Regions from separate parts of the Exiguobacterium sp. s40 genome, predicted to be linked through region 4. Evidence: predicted binding sites of a transcription regulator. Region 4 holds the regulator's gene; each other region holds the start of a gene.
The links. The regulator Rex, encoded in region 4, represses fermentation and respiration genes when NADH is low (regulators of the CRP and FNR family bind a similar motif). The targets are predictions, from matches to a motif close to TTGTGAAATATTTCACAA.
Positions count from the first base shown of each region.

Region 1: a site for Rex is predicted at 963-980, ahead of pflB (formate C-acetyltransferase). Genes of this name have one in related genera too.
Region 2: a site for Rex is predicted at 994-1,011, ahead of KNP02_RS12555 (DoxX family membrane protein). Genes of this name have one in related genera too.
Region 3: a site for Rex is predicted at 1,424-1,441, ahead of adhE (bifunctional acetaldehyde-CoA/alcohol dehydrogenase). Genes of this name have one in related genera too.

Region 1 covers NZ_JACSLC010000009.1:37,657-39,861, reverse strand. Annotated here, with positions in the region: gene pflB (formate C-acetyltransferase) at 1-876, opposite strand, end outside; gene KNP02_RS09495 (hypothetical protein) at 1,238-1,660, shown strand; gene KNP02_RS09490 (DEAD/DEAH box helicase) at 1,715-2,205, shown strand, end outside.
Region 2 covers NZ_JACSLC010000015.1:57,640-59,844, forward strand. Annotated here, with positions in the region: gene KNP02_RS12545 (cold-shock protein) at 114-314, shown strand; gene KNP02_RS12550 (pyridoxamine 5'-phosphate oxidase family protein) at 443-856, shown strand; gene KNP02_RS12555 (DoxX family membrane protein) at 1,049-1,552, shown strand; gene KNP02_RS12560 (DUF3817 domain-containing protein) at 1,635-1,931, shown strand; gene KNP02_RS12565 (MFS transporter) at 1,954-2,205, opposite strand, start outside.
Region 3 covers NZ_JACSLC010000008.1:47,650-49,854, forward strand. Annotated here, with positions in the region: gene adhE (bifunctional acetaldehyde-CoA/alcohol dehydrogenase) at 1-1,284, opposite strand, end outside; gene KNP02_RS09065 (MarR family winged helix-turn-helix transcriptional regulator) at 1,668-2,114, shown strand; gene KNP02_RS09070 (YebC/PmpR family DNA-binding transcriptional regulator) at 2,194-2,205, shown strand, end outside.
Region 4 covers NZ_JACSLC010000013.1:68,913-71,117, reverse strand. Annotated here, with positions in the region: gene KNP02_RS11735 (ABC-F family ATP-binding cassette domain-containing protein) at 1-761, opposite strand, end outside; gene KNP02_RS11730 (redox-sensing transcriptional repressor Rex) at 911-1,567, shown strand; gene KNP02_RS11725 (twin-arginine translocase TatA/TatE family subunit) at 1,567-1,785, shown strand; gene tatC (twin-arginine translocase subunit TatC) at 1,789-2,205, shown strand, end outside.

The DNA.
Region 1 (2,205 bases), on a different contig from region 4:
TGACTCGGTCAAACGACCTGCTTCGATATCACGTTCTGCGTAAACATCGAGGAATGTCGAGACACGTCCAAGTGACATCGCGGCGCCGTTCTGTTCTTTGACGGCTGCGAGATATGCAAGGTATACCCATTGGTACGCCTCTTGTGTATTTTCCGCCGGACGGCCGAGGTCAAACCCGTACGCCGCACCGAGTTGTTTCAACTCTTGGAGGGCCCGGAGCTGCTCAGACATTTCTTCCCGTGTCCGAATATCTGACTCTGATAAGAAACCGCCACGGTTCGCCAAGTCTTTTTTACGTTCTGCAATCAAGAAGTCTAACCCGTACAAGGCAACACGACGGTAGTCGCCGATGATCCGTCCCCGGCCGTAAGCGTCAGGAAGACCTGTGATGATCCCTGACTTCCGCGCCGCCCGCATCTCAGGTGTGTACGCATCGAAGACACCTTGGTTATGCGTTTTGCGAATTTCCGAATAAATCTTTGTGATTTCAGGGTTCGGCTCGAAACCGTATGACTCAAGGGCAGCGTCGACCATCCGGATCCCGCCGTTTGGATGAATCGAACGTTTGAACGGCTCGTCCGTTTGAACGCCGACCACTTTCTCGAGCTCTTTGTTTAAGTATCCCGGTCCGTGCGAGACGATTGTCGACGGATTGTTTTGATCGACCGCCCAAACACCACCGCGTTCCCGCTCTTCTTTCGTCAATTCCATCACTTGTGCCCAAAGACGGTTCGTCGCTTCGGTCGGTCCGACGAGGAAATGATCGTCCCCTGTGTATTCGTGTCGGTTCAAACGGATAAACTCACCGACGTTCACTTCGTTCGTCCACTGCCCAGGTACAAATCCTGACCAGGCTGATTTAATTTCGGTTGCCATTGTGGGTCACTCCTCATAGTTGAGATAACTGCGTGCTGTCTATAAGTTGAGTGTACGTGAAAACGTGAACATTTTGTTTTACATTCTTGTGAAAGTTGTAACAATCTCATGAACGTTGGCATAAAGCCGTTTTTTGTAAGCGCTTTAAATACTGTTATAATGCAAACACCCTTCCTTCTGAAACAGATAAGTCTTGTTTCGGCAGGATTCAACTCATTTCTGTATCATTTCAGATGGGATGTGACGATTTATACAGTTTTCGTAGTGATGTACCTCACACCTCGGTGATAGAACTTGAATTTTTGCCTTATATCGGACACAATGAAGGCAGAACATTGTAGAAGAGGAAGGGGTTCTTCCCATGACGTACGAATTATTGACAGCCGCTCACGATTTAAAGACCGGTGACCGCATCTCTCTTAAAGTAGAGGATAACGGTGAACAACGTGACGGATTCATCACAGAATTTGAAGACGCAGGTTTTTGGATTCGGTTTGACGACGACATCGAAAACGAGGATTTCATCGACTACCGCGATAACTTGCTCGTTGCTCTCATCTCGCGCCCGATTGACGTGGCAGCGACGTATCCAGAGCTCGCTTCATACGAACGGTTGACGAAAGAATTGCAGTATCGTGTGTATCAAGGCTTCACCGTCGAAGGCGTCGAGGCGTCGGCTGACCAAATCGATGTGCACATCAAACTCATCGAGGACGGACAGACGTTCACACAGACACTCCGTTCTTCATTCGACCAAGATAATGAACATGTTCGCTATATCTAAGACAGGGAGCGCTTATGCTTCCTTTGTTTTTGCCCCACGATAAGGAGAATTGATATGAACTTTACAAAACCATTTATTAACGAAGCCTGGGATCGCCTTGGCTTTACTGAACCAATGCCGGTCCAAGCCGAAGCCTTCCCGCTTCTTCTTGACGGAAAAGACGTCACGATCGAAGCGCCGACAGGTACCGGGAAGACACTTGCTTACTTATTACCCGCCATCGAAAAAATCGACGCTTCGAACGACCGCATCCAAGTCGTCATCGTCGCGCCGACGCGTGAACTCGTCATGCAGATTCAAACGGTCGCGCAACGCTTCACCGAGAAAGGTGACGTCCGCATTGCTTCGTTCATCGGTGGCGTCGAGTTGAAACGTCAAATCGACCGGTTGAAGAAAAAACCACATTTAATCGTCGGGACACCGGGCCGACTCGTCGAACTCATTGAGAAGAAAAAGTTGAAACTTCACGAGACGCATACGATCGTCCTCGACGAAGCCGATCAAATCATCGATAGCGGTTTGACAGAATCTGCCGAACGGATCAT
Region 2 (2,205 bases), on a different contig from region 4:
TTTGGATTATTTTTCGTTTAAGATAATCCTAGAGGTTTGTGGTTTTTTATTGGTCAGTTTTTTCTAGTAAGGCACTACTAGAACGCACAGCGTTTATTTCAGGAGGGTTCATTATGAACACAGGTAAAGTAAAATGGTTTAACTCAGAAAAAGGTTACGGCTTCATCGAAATGGAAGGCGGAGACGACGTATTCGTACACTTCTCAGCAATCCAAGGCGACGGCTTCAAGACACTTGAAGAAGGCCAAGCAGTAACTTTCGAAATCACTGACGGAGCTCGTGGACCACAAGCTTCTAACGTTGAAAAAATCTAATCTTCCTTATCTCAAGGAATTTTATAACCTGCTCGCTTCGGCGAGCAGGTTTTTTGTTGTCCGCGTGTTTAATCACTTGCCCCAGGGGAATCAATATACGAGTGACTATCACAAGGAGGTTTTTCGGAATGGATGCAATGCAAACGGCCAAACAGATTTTAGATCATAGTAACGTAGGGACGATGGCGACGGTCTATAAAGGCAAGCCGCACAGCCGTTATATGACGTTTTTCCATGATGAACTGACACTCTACACGGCAACGTCGAAAGACACGGATAAAGTCGATGAATTAAAAAACAATCCGTATACGCATATTTTGATTGGTTATGACGGCGATGGTGTCGGGGATACGTATCTCGAGATTTTAGGCGAGACGAGTGTATCGGATGATGAATCGATGAAAGAAAAAGTATGGAACGAGAAACTCGAAGGCTGGTTCGATGGTCCGGACGATCCAAAACTCGTCATCTTGAAAATCGCGCCGCAGTCGATGCGCGTGATGAATAAAAAAGGACAGCCCCCTCAAGAAGTGAATTTGTAACTCAAACAAGGACGTCCCTCGCGGACGTCCTTTTCAAATTGACCAATTTCCAAAAAGTGACTGACCTGTGACGCACATATGAACGAAACGTGAACTCTTGCCCTAACTTATGTGAAAGTGTGAACATAGATGGTATATTGTGAATGTAATCACATATCAATCATCATTCACTCATTCAAAGGAGGAATTATCATGTTCATAAAATTTTGGCAGAACCACAACATCGCTACCGGTATTTTGACAGTCCTTCGTCTCTGGCTCGGCTATCACTGGCTCACAGCAGGCTGGGGCAAAATCACAGGTGGATTCGAGTCGGGTGGTTATCTTCAAAACGCAGCTTCCCTCGCCACGGGTGATCACCCAGCCGTTGCCGGTTGGTGGGCAGCATTTTTAGAGAACTTCGCCATCCCGAACGCGGCTTTGTTCGATGTGTTGATTCCTTACGGTGAGTTTCTCGTCGGTCTCGGGCTCTTGCTCGGTGCCCTCACACGTAGCGCCGCTTTCTTCGGTCTCGTCATGAACATGGCGTTCTTGCTCTCAGGTACGGTCAGCACGAACCCGACGATGTTAATCGTCTCAGTCCTCATCCTCGTCGCAGGCTACAATGCTGGTAAACTTGGCGTCGATGGATTGTTCCTTCGCAAGTTCGTGGAAACAAAAGTCATGCATCGTTCACCAAATCGTCAAATAGCGTAACGGATTTATGACGTTCTCCTGTGACAAACCTCACCACTTTCGGCTACGATGAACGTAGCATCGATTGAAAAGGAGAACGAATATGAACGCGACACATTTTAAATGGCTCGGATACACAGAAGGAGTGTCTTTCTTACTCTTGTTGCTCATCGCGATGCCGCTCAAGTATTTGGCGGGCATGCCGCTCGCTGTCAGTATCGTCGGCGCGGCCCATGGTTTCCTGTTCGTCGCTTACGTGGCGGCAGCCGTCTATATGGCATGGCGTTTCAACTGGGGCTTCAAAGTGTTAGTGCTCGCCGTCATGGCGTCGGTCATCCCACTCGGACCGTTCTTGTTAGAGAAACGAGTCCTCCCATCAACAGAAAAGACATCGAACTGAAACGTTCGATGTCTTTTTGTGTTCACTGATGCGCCGGAGCGCTTTGCGCATCGGCCAATACATCTGATTTTTCGGCAGCAATGTCGTGACGGATGCGGTGCATCGCGAACAACGTGATGGTGAGCAGGCAGACCATGCAAATAGAATAGAGGTATGCGACGGGCACCCATTCGCTCAATGCGCCGAATAAGATAAATCCGAGCGGTGTGATGCCCATAGCGAGTGCTTCGAGGACGCCCATGACACGACCGAGATAACTTGGTTCCGTGTTTGT
Region 3 (2,205 bases), on a different contig from region 4:
CCCACAACCGAGTGTGAGTGATGGTGTCATTTCATTATAGAGGTCACCGATCCCGCCGTGTGCCGTTGGCGAGTTGACGATGATGCGGCAAGCTTTCATCCGGAGTCCGAATGCGAGGATGGCGTCGTCGTCTGTCGAGTGGATGGCTGCCGTATGACCGAGACCACCGATTTCAAGCATCTTCTCTGCGATGGCGAAACCTTCTTCACGCGATTGGACTTTGTAGGCTCCGAGTACTGGGCTAAGTTTCTCATGTGAGAGCAATTCTGTCGCGCCGACCGTCTCGAGTTCGGCAATCAAGATTTTCGTGTCGGCCGGAACGCTAATTCCAGCTTTCTCGGCGATCCAGGCTGCAGGCTTCCCGACGATTTCAGGGTTTACCGCACAAGAGTCTGTTTTAATGACGAGTGTCTCGAGTTTTGCTTTCTCTTCTGGTGAGCAGAAGTAGCAACCGAGCGCCGTCATTTCGGCTTTCACTTCTTCGTAAACTTCTTGGTCGACGATGATCGCTTGTTCAGATGCACAGATCATCCCGTTATCGAACGTTTTCGACAAGATGACGTCCGAGATGGCACGTTTTACTTTTGCTGTCTTGTCGATGTAGGCTGGAACGTTACCAGGACCGACACCGAGGGCCGGTTTACCAGTTGAATAGGCTGATTTGACCATCGCCGCACCGCCTGTTGCGAGGACCATGGCGACTCCTGGGTGGTTCATAAGTGCTTTCGTCGCGTCGAGTGACGGTTTTTCAACCCATTGGATCAAATGTTCCGGTGCGCCGGCTTCGATGGCTGCGTCACGAAGGATGCGGGCCGCTTCACTTGAACACTGTTGTGCCGACGGGTGGAAGCCGAAGATGATCGGGTTACGTGTTTTGATGGCGATGATTGCTTTGAACATCGTCGTTGATGTCGGGTTCGTGACCGGTGTTACCCCGGCGACGACGCCGACTGGTTCCGCGATGTACGTGATGCCGTTTTGCTCATCGTCTTCGATGACGCCGACCGTCTTCTCACCACGGAGTGAGTTATAAATATATTCTGTCGCAAAGATGTTTTTGATCATCTTATCTTCAAACACACCGCGACCAGTTTCTTCATATGCATGTTTCGCGAGTGCGACGTGTTGTTCGAGACCGGCTAGCGCCATCGCCTGAACAATCGCATCGATTTTCTCTTGATCAAACGTCATTAACGTGTCGAGCGCTGTATGTGCTCGTGTGACGAGCGTGTCGACCATCTGTTCTGCTGATGTTTCCACTACTGCTTTCTCTTTAACTGCCATGTTGGGTTCCTCCTCATGAATGAGAGCTTATACTGCTGACTTGATGGAGAGCACGGGTCGATCAGTGGTTTGATAAGAGTTTGTGCTTTCCTTCACATTCATAGAATACAACGTTTCCAACAATTTGTGCGTGACAACAATGTGAACTCTTTCACAATATTTTTTGAAGAATGAGGATAGGTCTTGCTTTTTGATAGGACGCTCAGTAAAATCGTATGCGTTTTCATGAAAAGATGAAGTCTAACAAATGTGAACGCTTACATATATTGTGGCGCCTGTTTGTCTGATGTGCTGTGCAATTTGTCACGCAACAAGGATTGTCGTCCACCCCGCCCTCGGTCGTGTATAATGAAGAAAGAACCTAATTAGGAAGTGACATGACTATGCCGAGACAAGACGCAGCCGATCAGTTCGTAAAACTGATCCCATTAATCCGCAGGAAGTTGTTACGCCGTTCCGACCTCCCGCAAATCCCAAACTTGAACTTTTCCCACTTTCATCTCCTCATGTTGATTGAGGATGAGGGCGCCGTGACGAACGGACACATCAGCGAGACGCTATCGATCGCCCCGCCAAACGTGACGCCGCTCATCACGAAGCTCGTCGATGAGGGCTACATCACCCGCGTGCCGGACGAGCGTGACCGCCGTGTCATCTGGAACCAGTTGACCGACAAAGGTGAGCTCGTTCTTCGCGAGCGGCGCGACTCGTTTCGACGCTTGTTCGAGGACCGCCTCGCTTTTTTAGACGAGGAAGAGACGGATCGATTGATTGACAGCCTGAAGACGTTGACGGAGATCGTCGAGAAGATGGATAAGAGCGAGGGATGATTTTTACTCGTCAACATCCACGTCTTCTTATATAATCGAGGATGAATCAATCGAACAATGGAAAGAGAGATGACATGTAATGGGTCGTAAA
Region 4 (2,205 bases):
TGCTCGAGATACTTCGTATAGTTGCCGACGAAACGACGGCTCCGGTGGCGCGACAGCTCATAAACGACCGAGACGACGCGGTCGAGGAAGTAGCGGTCGTGGGAGACGATCAAGACGGCGCCTTTATAACCGCTCAAATACTTCTCGAGCCAACCGAGCGTCTCGATGTCCAAGTGGTTCGTCGGCTCATCCAAGATGAGCAGGTCTGGACTTTGAAGGAGCATCTTCGCCAGGGCGAGGCGGGTCCGTTGTCCGCCGGAGAGCGTATCGATGCGGCGTTCGAAGTCGTCCGGATAGAAACGCATCCCATGAAGGACGGAGCGGATCGTTGCCTCGTATTGATAGCCGCCGCGGTCTTTGAACGTATGCTGTTCTTCATCGTAAGACGACAGCAGGCGCTCATAGGCGGCCGGGTCGTTCAAAATGCGCTCTGAACCCATGTCTTGCTCCATGCGGCGCAGCGTCTTTTCTTGTTCGATTAAATCGGTGAAGACATTGAGCATCTCATTCCAAATTGTCTCGTTGGATTCGAGTCCTGAATCTTGGGCCAGGTAGCCGATGGTGACGTCTTTTGGCTTCATGATATCGCCCGAGTCGTAGTTGTATTCCCCGGCGATGACTTTGAGCAATGTCGACTTGCCGGCACCGTTACGGCCGACAAGCGCGACGCGTTCGCCTTCTTGAATTTCGAGTTTGACGTTCTCTAAAATCGGCTCGACGCCGAATGATTTCGATAAGTTATTGACTTGCAGTAGGATCAAGTGAAAAAACCCCTTTCTCTCTATTTAGTATACTTTATTTCTTCCCCTTTTCAGGTATATTCGTTGAGTGGTCATGTGAATTCGTTTACAATCAAGGTGTATGAAATTAGATTCGTTTGAAACGCGTCGTAAAAAGGAGGCTCTTTCCGTTGAGTCAAAACGAACCAAAGATTCCGCAAGCGACAGCCAAACGGTTGCCACTATACTATCGGTTTATCCAAAGCCTGCATTCATCAGGAAAACAGCGTGTCTCTTCTGCTGAACTGAGTGAGGCGGTCAAGGTCGATTCGGCCACAATCCGTCGCGATTTCTCGTACTTCGGTGCGCTCGGTAAAAAGGGATATGGCTATAACGTACAGTATCTGTTAGACTTTTTCCGTAAGACACTGAATCAGGACGAGATTACGAACGTCGCCTTAGTCGGGGTTGGTCATCTCGGGACAGCTTTCGTCAACTATAACTTCCTTAAAAACAATAACACACATATCGTCGTCGGGTTCGACGCAGACGAGACAAAAGTCGGCACGACGATGTCCGGTGTCCCGATTCATCACGTCGATGAGATGGAACAGATCATGAAGCAAAACAAGATTGACGTCGCGATTTTGACGGTGCCGTCTGTCTATGCACAGCCTGTCGCGGATGACTTGGTCCGCTTCGGCATCAAAGGCATCTTGAACTTTACACCGGCCAGGCTTACTGTGCCGGACACGGTCCGCGTCCATCATATCGACTTGTCGATCGAACTCCAGTCGCTCATTTACTTTATGCAACACTATCCATCTGCTGAGGGGGTCCATCAATAATGGAATTACTATCATCGTTGCTCGTCGTCGGTATTCCTGGGGGAGCGAGTATCTTCATTATCGCCATCGTCGCGCTTATCATCTTCGGGCCGAAGAAATTGCCTGAATTCGGACGCGCCGCCGGACAAACGCTCCGTGAGTTCAAAAATGCCACGAGTGGCATGATGAACGAGCATGACGAGAAAGACAAGAAAGAAATTGAGAAGAAAGAGCAGTAAGCGATGAGCCATCAACCTGATCAAGAACGGGCACTGTCCGACCACTTGACAGAGCTGCGGAGACGACTGATGCTGTCGGCATTTGTCGTCTTTGCCTTCTTTTTGATTGCTTTGCCGAGTGTCAAATATGTGCTCGCCTATCTCCAGGCCGACCTCGTCGAACGAGGGCTTGAATTGAACGCCTTTGGGGTCGCGGACCCGCTCATGATTTATTTGAACTTGGCGCTCGTCATCGGTCTCGTCGCGGCTGGTCCGTTTCTACTGTATCAACTGTGGGCGTTTGTCGCACCTGGTCTGCATCCGAACGAGCGGAAAGCGACGCTCGCCTATATTCCGATCATCTTTATCTTGTTCCTCGTCGGTTTGGCGTTTGCCTACTATTGGTTGTTCCCGCTCGTCCTCGATATCTCGACGGACCTC